One region of the Rahnella inusitata genome, then DNA from elsewhere that is predicted to be linked to it. Evidence: predicted binding sites of a transcription regulator. Region 1 holds the regulator's gene; each other region holds the start of a gene.
What was found. The regulator CRP, encoded in region 1, controls carbon source genes, mostly activating them, when cyclic AMP is high. The targets are predictions, from matches to a motif close to ATGTGANNNNNNTCACAT.
Positions count from the first base shown of each region.

Region 2: serC (3-phosphoserine/phosphohydroxythreonine transaminase) is a predicted target of CRP. The motif match lies at 1,555-1,572, and genes of this name have one in related genera.
Region 3: bhsA (multiple stress resistance protein BhsA) is a predicted target of CRP. The motif match lies at 1,620-1,637, and genes of this name have one in related genera.
Region 4: I2123_RS16080 (maltoporin) is a predicted target of CRP. The motif match lies at 1,296-1,313, and genes of this name have one in related genera.

Region 1 covers NZ_CP065024.1:730,436-734,113, forward strand. Annotated here, with positions in the region: gene I2123_RS03290 (YccS/YhfK family putative transporter) at 1-1,773, opposite strand, end outside; gene crp (cAMP-activated global transcriptional regulator CRP) at 1,841-2,473, opposite strand; gene I2123_RS03300 (OsmC family protein) at 2,835-3,242, shown strand; gene I2123_RS03305 (LysR substrate-binding domain-containing protein) at 3,244-3,678, opposite strand, start outside.
Region 2 covers NZ_CP065024.1:3,502,195-3,505,872, reverse strand. Annotated here, with positions in the region: gene ycaO (30S ribosomal protein S12 methylthiotransferase accessory factor YcaO) at 1-662, opposite strand, end outside; gene I2123_RS16520 (DUF421 domain-containing protein) at 822-1,511, shown strand; gene serC (3-phosphoserine/phosphohydroxythreonine transaminase) at 1,684-2,769, shown strand; gene aroA (3-phosphoshikimate 1-carboxyvinyltransferase) at 2,874-3,678, shown strand, end outside.
Region 3 covers NZ_CP065024.1:1,872,670-1,876,347, reverse strand. Annotated here, with positions in the region: gene I2123_RS08755 (oxygenase MpaB family protein) at 1-212, opposite strand, end outside; gene I2123_RS08750 (TetR/AcrR family transcriptional regulator) at 216-875, opposite strand; gene I2123_RS08745 (hypothetical protein) at 1,094-1,351, shown strand; gene bhsA (multiple stress resistance protein BhsA) at 1,797-2,054, shown strand; gene bhsA (multiple stress resistance protein BhsA) at 2,222-2,479, shown strand; gene bhsA (multiple stress resistance protein BhsA) at 2,631-2,888, shown strand; gene I2123_RS08725 (MFS transporter) at 3,132-3,678, shown strand, end outside.
Region 4 covers NZ_CP065024.1:3,401,383-3,405,060, forward strand. Annotated here, with positions in the region: gene I2123_RS16070 (DUF805 domain-containing protein) at 1-41, opposite strand, end outside; gene I2123_RS16075 (LacI family DNA-binding transcriptional regulator) at 93-1,163, opposite strand; gene I2123_RS16080 (maltoporin) at 1,444-2,700, shown strand; gene I2123_RS16085 (PTS sugar transporter subunit IIB) at 2,970-3,287, opposite strand; gene I2123_RS16090 (beta-galactosidase) at 3,361-3,678, opposite strand, start outside.

The DNA of each region.
Region 1 (3,678 bases):
GATGTGCTCGACCACAAACTGACTGTGCGTTACCCACAGACGCATATCTGCAAGATAATGCGAGTTAAATCCCGGTTCCTGCATTGCCTGATTCAGCGAGGTGAACAGCTTGTTATGCGCCTGATTGACCTGCATACGGGCATAGGCCAGTTTTACAGCGTCTGGATTATCTTGCAGGAGTAAGCGGATCGCATCCTGGTAGGTTGCCAGCGCCTGATGGGCATTTTGACGCAACAATCCGCTTTGCCACTGCGGCCATAGCCAGATAGTCCCGCCGAAGGCCAGTGCGCAGCCGATAAGCGTATCGATAAGCCTTGGCACCAGAAAGTGTACGCCGTTCATCGCCAGCAGTTGCAGCGTGTAGACCGCCGTGACCGTCATCCCGACCATCGCCAGCCCGTAGTTTTTACGCAGCACCGTGTACGACACCAGCGTCACCACCAGCATGCAGAACAAGGTAATGCCCTCAGGCAGCTCAAGTTTCAGCAATCCGGCGGCGATCAGTAATCCGGCCAGCGTGCCGAGCGCACGGTGCTGGATCCGCACGCGGGTGGCGTTGTAGCCGTTCTGGCTTACCAGCATGATGGTAAGCAAAATCCAGTAGGGTTTCGGCAGATTGAAGAACAAACCAAGACTGCTGCCGATCGCCAGAATAATGCCAAGCCGCGCTGCGTTGCGCAGGGCGATAGATTTGAAAGACAGATAACTTTTCAGCGCCAGCCAGAAAGGCAGACGCGGCTGAGAGTTCATCAGATCACGGCGGTACAGCGGGCGCTGGGTGCGCAGCAGGCGTGCAATGCGGCTGAAATGGTAATAGCAGAACTGGCCGACCGGATTTTCCGGATTGCGTGCGGCGATTTTTTCCAGCGCCGCCAATTCGTTGGCCATCGTGAAACGCGCGGACAGCCGGTGATAAAGAATGTCGTCGGCAATGACGCGCAGCCGGGCGGAAATCACCTGCGCATTGCGGCGGATCACCGCTTCGGCATGGCTTTCTTCCACCAGTTTTTGTACTTCTTCCGGCTGATGCAGACTGACCGTGATGTGCTCCTGCAAATCCAGCGCCACCTGAAAACGCTGGAACAGTCGCTTGTGGTGATGATGATGGCCGTGCTGCGGCAGCATGTGCAACTGCTGATAGAGCAGGGCAATAAGATCGATGACCTGCTGCTGACGCTTAAGCAGCGGCGGTAAGGCGGTTTCCGGATCGATATGCTGCGTCAGCAGGCTGTATTTGGCTTCGAAATAATCAGCCAGTTGCAGATAGAGCTGGCTGAGAGTTTCGCGCATCGGCTGCTCTTTGGAGATGCGAAACCACGCCCAGTTGAACAGGCCATACCAGGCAGTGCCTGCAGCGAACAGCGCGGGAGCCTGCCACATCGGCCTGACGCCGACCATGCTCAGGGTAAAGATGGTCGCCACCAGTGCGCCGGGCAACAGTCGCGCATGCAGCGGGCTGATTTCACCGGTGACGCCGAGCAGCAAAGCCAGCGAGAGCATGATGAGCGGCAGCGGGATGTGCCAGTTTTCCATCATCAGTTGCAGCAAGATACTGCTGATCGCAAACAGCGAACCACCAATGAAGAGACGTTTGAAGAAGCGTTTGTGCGGCGTATCAAGACCGGCGACGTTACAGCAGGCAGGGCAGAGGGAGAACAGCAAGCCCATTTGCAGATTCCCGAACAGCCAGCACAGGCCGACCGGCAAACATAACACCAGCGTCTGGCGCAGTGCGTAATTCACTTCGGGGTGATAAAACAGCCTTCTCCACAGCGTCATAGCGGAAGCTTAGCCCATAAAAAAGGCGCGACAGTAAGCTGCCGCGCCAATTTTTGAGGGATTAACGTGTGCCGTAGACGACAATCGTTTTACCGTGTGCGGAGATCAGGCTCTGATCTTCCAGCATTTTAAGAATGCGGCCGACGGTTTCACGAGAGCAACCGACGATCTGACCGATTTCCTGGCGGGTGATTTTAATCTGCATCCCGTCCGGGTGGGTCATTGCATCTGGCTGTTTGGCCAGATTCAGCAAGGTTTGAGCGATACGGCCCGTTACGTCGAGGAAAGCAAGGTTACCGACTTTCTCAGACGTCATTTGCAGACGGTTTGCCATCTGCGCGGAGAGGCGCATCAGAATGTCCGGGTTAACCTGAATCAGCTGGCGGAATTTTTTATAAGAAATTTCAGCCACTTCACAGGCAGTTTTAGCACGTACCCAGGCACTGCGTTCCTGACCTTCTTCGAAGAGTCCCAGCTCGCCGATGAAGTCACCTTGGTTAAGGTAGGAAAGTATCATCTCTTTGCCTTCTTCATCTTTAATCAGGACGGCAACCGACCCTTTCACGATGTAGTAAAGCGTTTCGGCTTTTTCACCTTGGTGAATCAGCGTACTTTTAGAAGGATACTTATGTATATGACAGTGAGACAGGAACCATTCAAGAGTCGGGTCTGTTTGTGGCTTGCCGAGAACCATTTGCTATTATCCTCTGTTATTATCGCTGCCCAAATTACAGGGCTCAGAGTTCCCTGTACGGCGTCTGAATATTAATGCGCCCTTTCAGCATATAGCTCTCCAGAAATGCTGCAAGCGGATGTCGGAGTGAAACCGGCTGTATATTGCCGTTATCACCTTGGGTTCTGTTCTTAAACCGCGAAAACCGTCACCGCAATTTGCTGGAAAGTATGTTTCGGCTTTGTTTGTAACACAGGTTTGCAATGCTGTCTTGTGTTGTCTCGCTTCAGCATGATGGCGATCGGGTTACGTTGCCAGTTTTTAGGTGAAAGGGTAGTCTGGGGTGAAAATTTGATTCTTAAGAGCGCCGGGAGATAAGCAAATGCACGCACGCGTAAAATGGGTGGAAGGTCTGACGTTTTTAGGTGAATCAGCGTCAGGGCATCAGGTTTTGATGGACGGCAATGCAGGCGATAAAGCCCCGAGCCCGATGGAAATGCTGCTGATGTCAGCGGGTGGCTGCAGCGCGATCGACGTGGTGTCGATTTTGCAAAAAGGCCGTAACGATGTTCGCGATTGTGAAGTAAAACTGACGTCAGAACGTCGCGAAGAAGCGCCGCGTCTGTTCACGCACATCAATCTGCATTTTATCGTCACCGGCAAAGCGTTGACCGATAAGATTGTAGAGCGCGCCGTCAGCCTCTCCGCCGAGAAATATTGTTCTGTTTCTCTGATGCTCGGCAAAGCGGCCACGATTACCCATAGTTTTGAAGTGATCGAAGCGGAATAAGTCATGTCCAGTCATATGACTGGCACTGATTGCGCAGTAAATCCAAAAATCGCCGCGCGGCAAACGTCAGCGGCGATTTTTGCGAATAGAGCACGCAATATTCTGCCTGTGGCAGGGTGTCGATATTGAGCAGACACAGTTGCTCCTGCAAACCGAACGGCGCACGCATCGCCCGCGCCACGATGGTCAGATAGTCCGACTGCAACACCATATTCAGCCCGCACACCACCGAGTCGGTGCGCACCGGTGTTTCACTTCCCGCCTGATAAAACCCGTCCGCCAGTTGTAGCTGCTGGTAGTACCCCATATCCGTTTCCGGCAACACCCAGCGCGCATCCTGTAATTCTTCGAGCCGTGTGGCGTTGGCCAGCGGATGCCCGCGTCTGGCGATAATTCCGAACGGGGCGGTGAACAGCGGTTCACGCACCTGATCCTC
Region 2 (3,678 bases), 1.9 Mb from region 1:
GCAGGAATTTCAGGCAGGCTGATGGATTCAGCAATGATGCGGTTTTTAACGTAACGCTCGAAGACTTCTGAAAGACCCTGCACACGTGCCTCGTTGGCAGTGTTACCGGCCGACATCCCGTTGGACACATACAGGTTGCCGATGATGTTCATCGGAATGTACACAGTTTGCAGATCAGACTGGCGGGTGAACGGCAGGGCGCAGATCCCGCGATCGGGATTGCCCGATTGCAGATCGATAAGATCGCTCGCCACCAGCTCTTTGTCCGCATCGTAAAACTCATGCAGGCGCTCATCCAGAATGCCTTCCGGCAGCGTGTTATCTTCGGCAATCGGGAACCATTTTTCGTTCGGATAATGAACGAAATCACCATTGGCAATTTCTTTACCCAGATAGAAATCAGCGAAGAAATAGTTTGTCGACAGACGCTCAAAATATTCACCCAGCGCAGACGCCAGAGCGGCTTTCTTGCTCGCACCTTTACCGTTGGTGAAACACAGCGGACAGTCGCGATCGCGGATATGCACGGACCAGACGTGCGGAACCGGGTTCAGCCAGGAAGCTTCTTCGATGTTAAAACCGAGATCGGTGAGTTTTTGTTGGAAGCGGGAAATGGAGTCTTCCAGCGCCGCGTCTTTACCAGGAATAAAAGTTTGCGTCATTGAGTTCACTTTTGAGCGTGCTAAAAACGCGCAATGATACGGGGTTTTGCGACGCACCTCCATGTATTCGTGTTAAGAATGTAATCGCGTTGTAACGCGCTAAGCTTGTCTGTAAGAAGGCATTCGATAAGCGGCTGTTTTTCCACTCATGAGGTCTCTATGCAGGCGTTTGATGTTAAGCGTATGGCGCTGGATAAGTTCCCGCTCGAATATCTTGGCGAAGTCACCTTTCGGTGTTTCTTCATCTTTGTTGTGGTTTTCCTATTTCTGAAACTGACCGGGAGACGCGGGGTTAATCAGCTTTCTTTGTTTGAAGTCGTGATTATCCTGACGCTCGGATCGGCGGCGGGTGATGTGACTTTTTATGATGACGTCCCGCTTTTGCCGGTTTTTGCCGTATTCTTCTCGATTCTGCTGTTCTACCGTTTCTCCACCTGGCTGATGGGGCGCAGTCACCATTTCCAGAACTGGATGGAGGGAAAGCCGCTGATCATCATTCGCGACGGCATGTTCGAATGGGAAACGATGGATCGGGAAAACATCACTAAAGGTGAATTTTACATGGAGTTGCGACAAAAAGGCGTGGAGCATCTGGGACAGGTGCGTCTGGCGATACTGGAAACCAACGGCGGCCTGAGCGTGTACTTCCGTCTGGATGAGGATATCCAGCCCGGTCTGCCGGTGTTGCCTGAGGATTATATTGATATTGAAACACTGATGATGACCAGCGGGTGGTACGCCTGCCATCAGTGCAGCCTGGTGAAAGAGCTCAAGGTGGGTGAAAAGGCGGTCTGTCCGCGTTGTCAGAATCTTACGTGGGTCAGGGCGCTGAACACGGTGCGCGCGTGAACAGATAATCCTGTTAAATCAGCTTTCCAGGGAGGAAAGAACCTTGTGACCCAGATCTCATCGTTGATTATCAGGTCGTCATCAATAACCGTTGCAGACTGCTTGTCTCGGATGATAAAACCGGTAAATTAATGGTTACTATGTGGCTGTCTCAGAGAAGTGGTGAGGGGAAATGACTCAGGTTTATAATTTTAGTGCAGGCCCGGCAATGATCCCGGCAGAAGTATTGCGTCGTGCGGAACAGGAACTTTGTAACTGGCACGGACTGGGTACCTCGGTGATGGAAATCAGTCACCGCAGTAAGGAATTTATCCAGGTGGCCGAGGAATCCGAAAAGGATATTCGTGACCTGCTGAACATTCCCTCCAACTATAAAGTTCTCTTCTGCCATGGCGGCGCGCGTGCGCAGTTCGCCGCAGTGCCGATGAATCTGCTGGGTGAGAAATCGACCGCGGACTACATCGATGGCGGTTACTGGGCGCACAGCGCAGTGAAAGAAGCCCTAAAATACTGTACGCCAAACGTGATTGACGTCACCACCACGATTGACGGCAAGCGCGGCATTCTACCCATGAGCGAATGGAAGCTGAGCGCAGATTCTGCCTATGTCCATTACTGCCCGAATGAGACTATCGATGGCGTGGCTATCGATGAAATGCCTGATTTCGGTGACAAAATTGTGGTTGCTGATTACTCCTCCTGCATCCTGTCCCGCCCGATCGATGTCAGCCGCTTTGGTGTGATTTACGCCGGCGCGCAGAAAAATATTGGTCCTGCCGGCCTGACGCTGGTGATCGTCCGTGAAGATCTGCTGGGTAAAGCACGCACTGAATTGCCTTCCATCCTTGATTACACCGTGCTGGCCGAGAACGATTCCATGTTCAACACCCCGCCGACGTTTGCATGGTATCTGTCAGGTATGGTCTTCAAATGGCTGAAAGAGCAGGGCGGCCTGCGTGAAATGGAAAAACGTAATCAGGCGAAGGCGGAATTACTGTACGGCGCCATCGACCGCACCGGTTTCTACCGTAACCCGGTCGCTGCGACTAACCGTTCCTGGATGAACGTGCCATTCCAGATGGCGGATGCTTCTCTGGATAATTTATTCCTGGAGCAGGCGCAGGCAGCCGGCCTGCATGCACTGAAAGGCCACCGTGTGGCTGGCGGTATGCGCGCATCTATTTATAATGCTATGCCTCTCGAAGGCGTGAAGGCTCTGACCGACTTTATGGCGGAGTTCGAAAAACGCCACGGCTAAGCGGTCTGGCTTTCGGGCTGGCACAATGCTTTTGTAGGAAGCCTTAAAAATGACCCCGGTTTACACTCCGGGGTCATTTTATGAAATGAAGAATTGGAGAAAGAGTGGAATCCCTGACATTACAACCCGTTGCATTGGTTAACGGCAGCATCAACTTACCCGGCTCAAAGAGTGTTTCTAACCGTGCGCTTTTACTGGCTGCTTTTGCACAGGGCACTACCCGCCTGACTAACCTGCTCGACAGCGACGATGTGCGCCATATGCTGAATGCGCTGACGCAACTCGGTGTTACGCACCGCCTGTCTGCCTCCCGCACTGAGTGTGAAATCGACGGTCTGGGCACGGCTTTTTCCAATGCTAAAGGGCTGGAATTGTTCCTCGGAAATGCGGGCACTGCGATGCGCCCTCTGGCTGCAGCATTATGTCTGGGGGAGCAGAACGTCGTACTTACCGGCGAACCGCGTATGAAAGAGCGTCCGATTGGCCATCTGGTTGATGCCCTCCGTCAGGGCGGCGCGCAAATCGATTATCTCGAGCAGGAAGATTATCCGCCGCTGCGCCTGCGCGGTGGTTTTACCGGCGGCGATGTCAGCGTGGATGGCAGCGTGTCCAGCCAGTTCCTGACCGCTTTGCTGATGACAGCTCCTCTGGCTGAAAATGACACCACAATTCAGATTAAGGGCGATCTGGTTTCCAAACCTTACATCGACATTACGCTGAATCTGATGAAGACCTTTGGTATTGACGTTGAAAATCACCAGTACCAGCAGTTCCGCATCACCGGTAAACAGCAGTACGTTTCGCCGGGCGCTTATCTGGTGGAAGGCGATGCTTCCTCCGCGTCCTACTTCCTGGCCGCTGCCGCTATCAAGGGCGGAACGGTTCGTGTAACCGGTATTGGTAAAAACA
Region 3 (3,678 bases), 1.1 Mb from region 1:
AGCGGGTGAAGCATCTGCAACAGCAACGCACTCACGCCGCCGCACAGCATAGACGTGAAATCACCGTGAACCCGCCAGGTTACGCTTTCCGGGCCAAACAGCCCCGGATCACCTGCCGGTTTCTCAAAGTCTATACCGCCCAACGCCAGGCCCGAAATACTCAGCACCTGGCGTTCAATTTTACTTCTTAACAATGTTTTAATGCTCAACATCCGTCAGTGCGCGGCAGTGCTGACAACCGTTGCTCTGCTCAGCTGCGGCCAGATTTTCATCACGACATCAATCAGCTGATTCAGCTCGGCGGCAGTAGCACCGTCACGAGCCTGAACCGAGAAGCCCTGAATGGTGCAGGCGAGGTATTTCGCCAGCAACGCGCTGTCGGTAACCGATGTCAGTTCGCCTGACTGTTTTCTCTTCTCAAAGAACTCGAACAATGAGCGTTCCTGAGAAAGATGGCGTGCGCGCAGCATTTCTGCGATATCCGCGGAGGATGAAGACATCCCGGATGAGGCGCTGATCATAAAGCAACCGCTCGGGGTATCGCAGTCAGTAAACAGTTCTGCGATAGCGCGCAGATACTGACCGATGGTTTCCTCGACGGACAAATCTGTTTTGCTCAATAAACATGAGCTCTTTTCGTAAAAGTTAGTCAGATAATGTTCAACGGCTGCGCGAAATAACCCTTCTTTGTTGCCAAATTCAGCATACAGCGTGGGAGCCTTGGCACCTGTGGCTTCGACCAAATCCGCTAATGACGTGGCCTCATAGCCGTGGCGCCAGAATAAATTCAAGGCCTTGCTCAGAGCAGTTCCACGGTCAAACTGTTTTGGGCGACCGCGACTTTTCCGGACCAAAGCCGTCTGTTCAGTGCTCATACACCCTCCTTCCATCACCATTGTGATTATGGTTGTTAAAACTTTTCGTTATAAATTTTCATGACAAAAATAACTTAACGATCATTATTAAAAATAGTTGCGCATAAGTCCAGCGGAGATTATCATTTAATTATCGAGCGATAAGAAAATCACTCAAACCCGCAAAGCTGCACAAGCTATAAGCGTTTTTACACGGTACAAACCCAGGACGTAACATCATGAGTAATCTTAAAATCCTTCTTGCAGTTCTGGCGTTAACCGCTGTCCCGGTTGCCAATGTTGCCGCACAGCAGGTTATCATGATGCCTTTACTGAGTCAGGAAGTGGCGATGGTCAATGTGACCGGGGACAGTAATTTCTGTAAACCCGGTACCTATGTGAGTAAAAAAGTCTCACAAGGCCGTATCCCGACGTCTCCGACTCAGCCGCCTGCACCTTCAACTTCTGGTCATCAGCCCGCTTCCATTTACTACTAAGGAAGACGGCTACCTGACGGAAGAATGTCAGCGCAGGGATCACGATAAGGCGGCTCTGGTCGCCTTATCTTTTAACGCCACACCCTCTTCTCTCTCTCCTTTAAGAAGATGCCCCAGTTTTAACATCCCCGCCAGTCAGAGCCAATCATTAACTTAGCGATCATTAATGATTCATTCAGCACAAAATTGGATAAGCGATGTTTTATTGGTTAGAGCGAATCATTTTAAAAACACAAAATTAACAGAACCAAAACAAACTCCTCATTTCATGTGACTCACGTCACAGCACAATAAGTTAACGCTCATTAAAAAAACATCTTGCACAAACCGTCGCCAACCTCTAACATTTACTTATCGAACGTTAACTAATAAAAAACGTTCACCCGAAAACTGAGGCTTCTGCATCAGACGCCCCAAACAAAAATGAACGACAGGAACAGACATCATGAAAACCATCGCAATGACCATCGCAGCACTGACACTCGCCACCGTTTCTTTCTCCACTCTGGCCGCGACTGAAGTTCAGTCCGCCCCGGCAGGTCAGCAAGTTGTCGGTACCATCAGTGCTTCTTCAAACGGCAGCCTGAGCACTTTGCAGTCAAAACTGAATGCTAAAGCAACAGAAGCCGGTGCAAGCTCATACCGCATCATTGGTGCTTCCGGTGAAAACCATCTTTACGGTACGGCTGAGCTGTACAAATAAGTATGAAGAACACGTTAGCGAAATGTTCCGCACAATTAGTTAACGATTAGTAAATAAATTAGTTGCACAGAATGTGATCCAGGTCTAAGATTTAATTATCGAACGTTAACAAATAACGTCGGACCTAAAAATCATCTGCTGATAAACAGAATTAAAAGGAAGAAATCATGAAAAACATCACTATGACATTCGCTGCAATCGCCCTTGCTACCGCATCATTCTCGACTCTGGCCGCGACTGAAGTTCAGTCCGCACCAGCCGGTCAGCAAGCCATCGGTGTGGTCAGCGCGACCTCCGGTAACAGCCTGACCAGCCTGCAGAACAAACTGAGTGCAAAAGCCAGTGAAGCCGGTGCAAGTTCTTACCGCATCATCGGTGCTTCCGGTGACAACCATCTGTACGGTACTGCTGAGCTGTACAAATAAGCAGGCAGGACGTAGCAACAAGGGTAAACAGCATTTAATTTATCAATTAATAAATTAAATGTTTGATCGGACAGAAGACAGCTTTGCACATTAAATGAACGTTGATGACAACGCCTGGCAAAGCTTCAAAACACGAATTGAGGAAATTATCATGAAAAATATCACTATGACTCTCGCCGCTCTTGCACTGGCAACCGCTTCATTCTCGACTCTGGCCGCGACAGAAGTTCAGTCCGCACCAGCCGGTCAGCAAGCGATTGGTGTCGTCAGCGCAACATCAGGTAACAGCCTGACCAGCCTGCAGAACAAACTGAGTGCAAAAGCCAGTGAAGCCGGTGCAAGTTCTTACCGCATTATTGGTGCTTCCGGTGACAACCATCTGTACGGTACTGCTGAGCTGTACAAATAAGTCCGGTTGGCAGTTTAAAGTAGTAAGCAGAAGAGGCGGCATTTGCCGCCTTTTTCGTGTCTGCTGTTTAGAAAAACATCGACAAACTCTCGCAACCTCTTCTGTTTATGCTACATTTTTGTCTTCTCTTTCTAAAAAAGCCCCTTTCCCAATGTAATGATCCTCATCACTGACAGTTTTCTTTCTCCCTGTTGCCTGTGTGCAATGCGGGGTTTCTGTTATTTAAGATGAGAATCTCTCTTCATGAACACGTTACTTATTGCGCTTTTACGCGCATTGCGAAGTCATCGCTGGCTGCGGCTGCTGGGCTGTGCGTTTATTTTGTCGTCTCTGGGAAATGGCCTGACGCAGGTGGTCGTTTTTGGTCAACTGTTACGCTGGAGCGCCTCACCAGCGACACTGACTCTGGCGTACATGCTGGCGATGCTCCCAGGTTTTCTGGGCAGTCTGTGGGGGGAAACCTTATGCCGGAAAATATCCCCAATGAAAATCCTTATCCTTACCGAAGTGCTCGGCCTGCTGGCGCTGGCCATGCCGCTGTACGGTCTTCTTTCGCATAACATTCCGGCATTACTGGCCGTGCAATCCGCAGAAGCGTTATTTAACGGAATGAGTTATCCCGCTCTGACGCTGATATTTAAACGCGGATTACGCCCTGACGAACTGCCCGCCGCCACCGCAATGGAAACGCTAATTTTTGCCTCACAGGTTTTGCTGGGTACCGGCGCAGGCGTTTTGCTGTTTGATGTCCTTTCCCCCCTGAGTTTGCTCGCAATAGATGCGCTGAGTT
Region 4 (3,678 bases), 2.0 Mb from region 1:
TAGCCTTTCCAGCCCTGCAAATAACACTGCCATAAGGTCATTCCTTCATTTCCTTTTGTCTTTTTAAAAGTCTGAGGGATTTAAACCGTTTCCTACTGGCCGCGCAACTGCGAAGCGAGTTTATCCAGCTGATCGGCGATCTGGTTCAGATCTTTGTCCTGCCCACCCGGCGCGCGGGTGGAATTACGCACAACCAGCTTTGCCGGTAAGACTTTGGAGACCGTAACGTCATTCTTCGTGGCCAGCAGCCGTTCAACCGCCTCTTTGCTTTGCAAATCCAGATCCAGCGACACCGTGGTGAGCGCCGGATGGAAGAACGCGCTGTCATAGGTGTCATCGTAGCCAACGATCGACACCTGCTGCGGGATAGCGACGTTGTGCTGATGCAGCGCACTGATAACGCCCAGCGCCATCTGGTCATTCCCCACCAGCATCGCGGTAAACTGTGGCGTCTCACGCAGCATGTGCAGCGCATTGTAATAGCCACTTTTCGCGCTCCAGTCGCCATGGATAACCGTCACCGGCTGTAACCCCTTCTCCGTCAGCGTCTCCTGCCAGCTCCTGAGGCGCAGGCGCGATGATACCGAATCCTCCGGCCCGGCCAGCAGTGCGAACTCCCGGTGACCTAACTCCAGCAGATATTCGACGCTGGCGCGCGAACCGTCCGCCGGGTTAAAGCAGACGTTAAACACCGTGCTTGTCGGGTCGACATCAAGGAACAGGCACAAAATATCGCGATTGTTCTCGTAGATAAGCTCCGCTTCGGCGCTTTCCAGCGGGATGTTGATAATCACGCGATCTACCCGCTGGGATTTCAGCTCGTTGATGGAGTCCTGAATGCTTTGATTGACGTCTTCGTCAATCATCGAAATCAGCACCTGATAACCGGCCTGATGCGCGTATTTTTTGACGGAGGCGGCTATCTGCGAAGGCGCGTGCAGTGCCAGCGACGTGGTCACCAGCCCCAACGTGAAACTCTGTTTGCCGACCAGTTGCTGTGCCAGACGGTTAGGTACATAACGCAGGACTTCAATTGCCTGCTCGACTTTCAGACGGGTGGCGTCAGAGACGTTGGCGGACTTGTTCAAAACCCGCGAAACGGTCTGATAAGACACGCCGGCGTAGCGGGCAACATCTTCTAATGTCGAACTTTTCGATTTCATTCTCTTTCCCTGCCTGGAACCTGTGAACGTAGCTTACCCCCACATCAATCGACTCAAACTACGGGATCTCATCTAAAAGTTCAATCTGGCGAGCCAGGCACTGCATAAGTTATACGTTAACATTGCATAATCTTGTGATTTAAATCACTACCCGTTTATTTATACACCACAAGTTATGGATCTAAATCACAATTCAGGATGTGTAAAATTGATCATTATTGTTTCTGGGTATCTTATAGATTCCGTAAATGTGAACGTCATACAATCATAAGGAAAAAGAATGAAACACAACTTACGCACTCTGGCTGTGGCGGTTTCCCTCGCCATCACGGCAGGCCCTGCAGTGGCAAATGATATTGATTTTCATGGCTATCTGCGTTCAGGGCTGGGTGTTTCCGGCAGTGGCAGCTTAGAACAGTTCCAAAAAAATAAAGTCGGTCGTCTGGGCAACGAAGACGACACCTACGGTGAAGTCGAACTGGGCAGTGAAGTCTACAAAAAGGACGATGTGAGTTTTTATGTCGACTCCATGGTCAGCATGGTTTCCGACGGCTCAAATGATGATGAAAGCACCGTTAACGACGACGCGCAGTTCGGCCTGCGTCAGCTGAATCTGCAAATCAAAGGGCTGGTGCCGTGGGATAAAGATGCGGTGATCTGGGGCGGGAAACGCTACTACCAGCGCCACGACTTGCACATCATCGACACCAAATACTGGAACATCTCCGGTGCCGGGGCCGGGGTGGAAAACCTGAAGCTTGGCGAAGGTGCGCTGTCCGTGGCGTGGATCCGTGGCGATGCCAATGACGTGGATTACCGCGTCGACGGCGATAATGACGTTAACATCAACTACATCGACGTACGTTATGCCGGAATCAAACCGTGGAACGGCGCGTGGATGGAAATCGGTGCGGACTACGCCATGCCGAACCTGACGCACGATCAGAAAGAGTACGGCGGCCTGTATGACGCGGATAATGGCGTGATGCTGACCGGCGAAATCAGTCAGGACATGTGGGGCGGCTATAACAAACTGGTTTTACAGTACGCGGACAAAGGTCTGGCCCAGAACATGATCTCCCAGGGCGGCGGCTGGTATGACATGTGGAACTACACCAATGACGCCACCGGTTATCGCGGCATCATCACCGGTCTGATTCCGATCACCAGCAAATTCAGCCTCAACCACGTGCTGACCTACGGCCACGCGGATAACATCACGGCTTACACCGACACTACCGAACTGGTCTCGCTGGTTGGCCGCGCGCAGTATCAGTGGACAGATTACGTGCGTACCATCGGTGAAGTCGGTACTTTCTATCAGAAAGATGATTACAAGAACGGCTCTAACTACAAACAGGGCGGCCAGAAATACACCCTGGCGATGGGTCTGGCAGCAGGTCCTGAGTTTATGTCCCGTCCTGAACTGCGCGTATTTGCGTCGTATCTGAATGACTCAGAGCATGGCGATACGTTTGAAGATCACACCAAATCCGACACCTGGAACTTTGGGGTTCAGGTTGAAGCCTGGTGGTAAGTTGTTTGTTCATGAAGTAAACGTTATGCCTGAAATACCGTATTAAAATAAATCTGTGTCTGATGATATTACGAAATAACCTCATTGTTATAAATGCTCAGGGTTTAACGCATTTTCTCTTGTAGGGGATCGTGACGTTTTTTGTACCCGCACAGCAGCATCGTTATTATTACTAAAGTGTCAAAGTAAATAAAAAAGGCAGCCAAATTATCTGGCTGCCTTTTTATTATTTCAGTGTGCTTTTAATTTAACTTAAAATTTAAATAAGCTTAATTACTCTGTAAGCCAAACTTTTCAGTCATCAGTTTCTTCAGGCTGTCGGACTGCTTGCCGAATATCGCATGCACTTCCTGGCCGATAATGACCACACCAATCGCGCCGGTCTGCTGGATAGCGCCTGAGTTAACGCGCTTTAACTCTTTGACCTTCACGCGCAGACGGGTAATACAAGCATCGACATTGATAATGTTATCGTGCCCGCCAAGCGCCTCAATTAATAACGCGACGTCGGTGGACGGCGGTACTTCATCTTTCAGATTTTTATTCTTCGCCGAGAACACATGCATAAAGTCTTTAATATTGACCATGATTAATCCTCTCTTGCAGAAATGAAAAAACGTGCAGCAGGGAATATTCCCCACGGCACGTCAGGAGTAAAACTTATTGTGTGATTTTACGCGTCAGGATCTGGCAGCCAAATGCCGGTAACGTCAGTTTGCGCGGCAGGTTCCCGCCGTGAACGATATCCTGATAATCCTGCGGCAAGGCAACGGTCTGGCTGTCAGCATTGTAGTTTTGCAGGAAGATAAACTCGCTTTCACCATCGGTACGGCGCGCGGCAGTCACACCTTCCGGCAGCGGCGTATTGATGGCGCGCGGCAACTTCATCTCCTTCGCCAGCGCGGTAAAGAAATCGGCATGGAACTGCTGATCGTTACGCGACGCCACGTAGTACGCCTGCCCTTTGCCGTACAGATT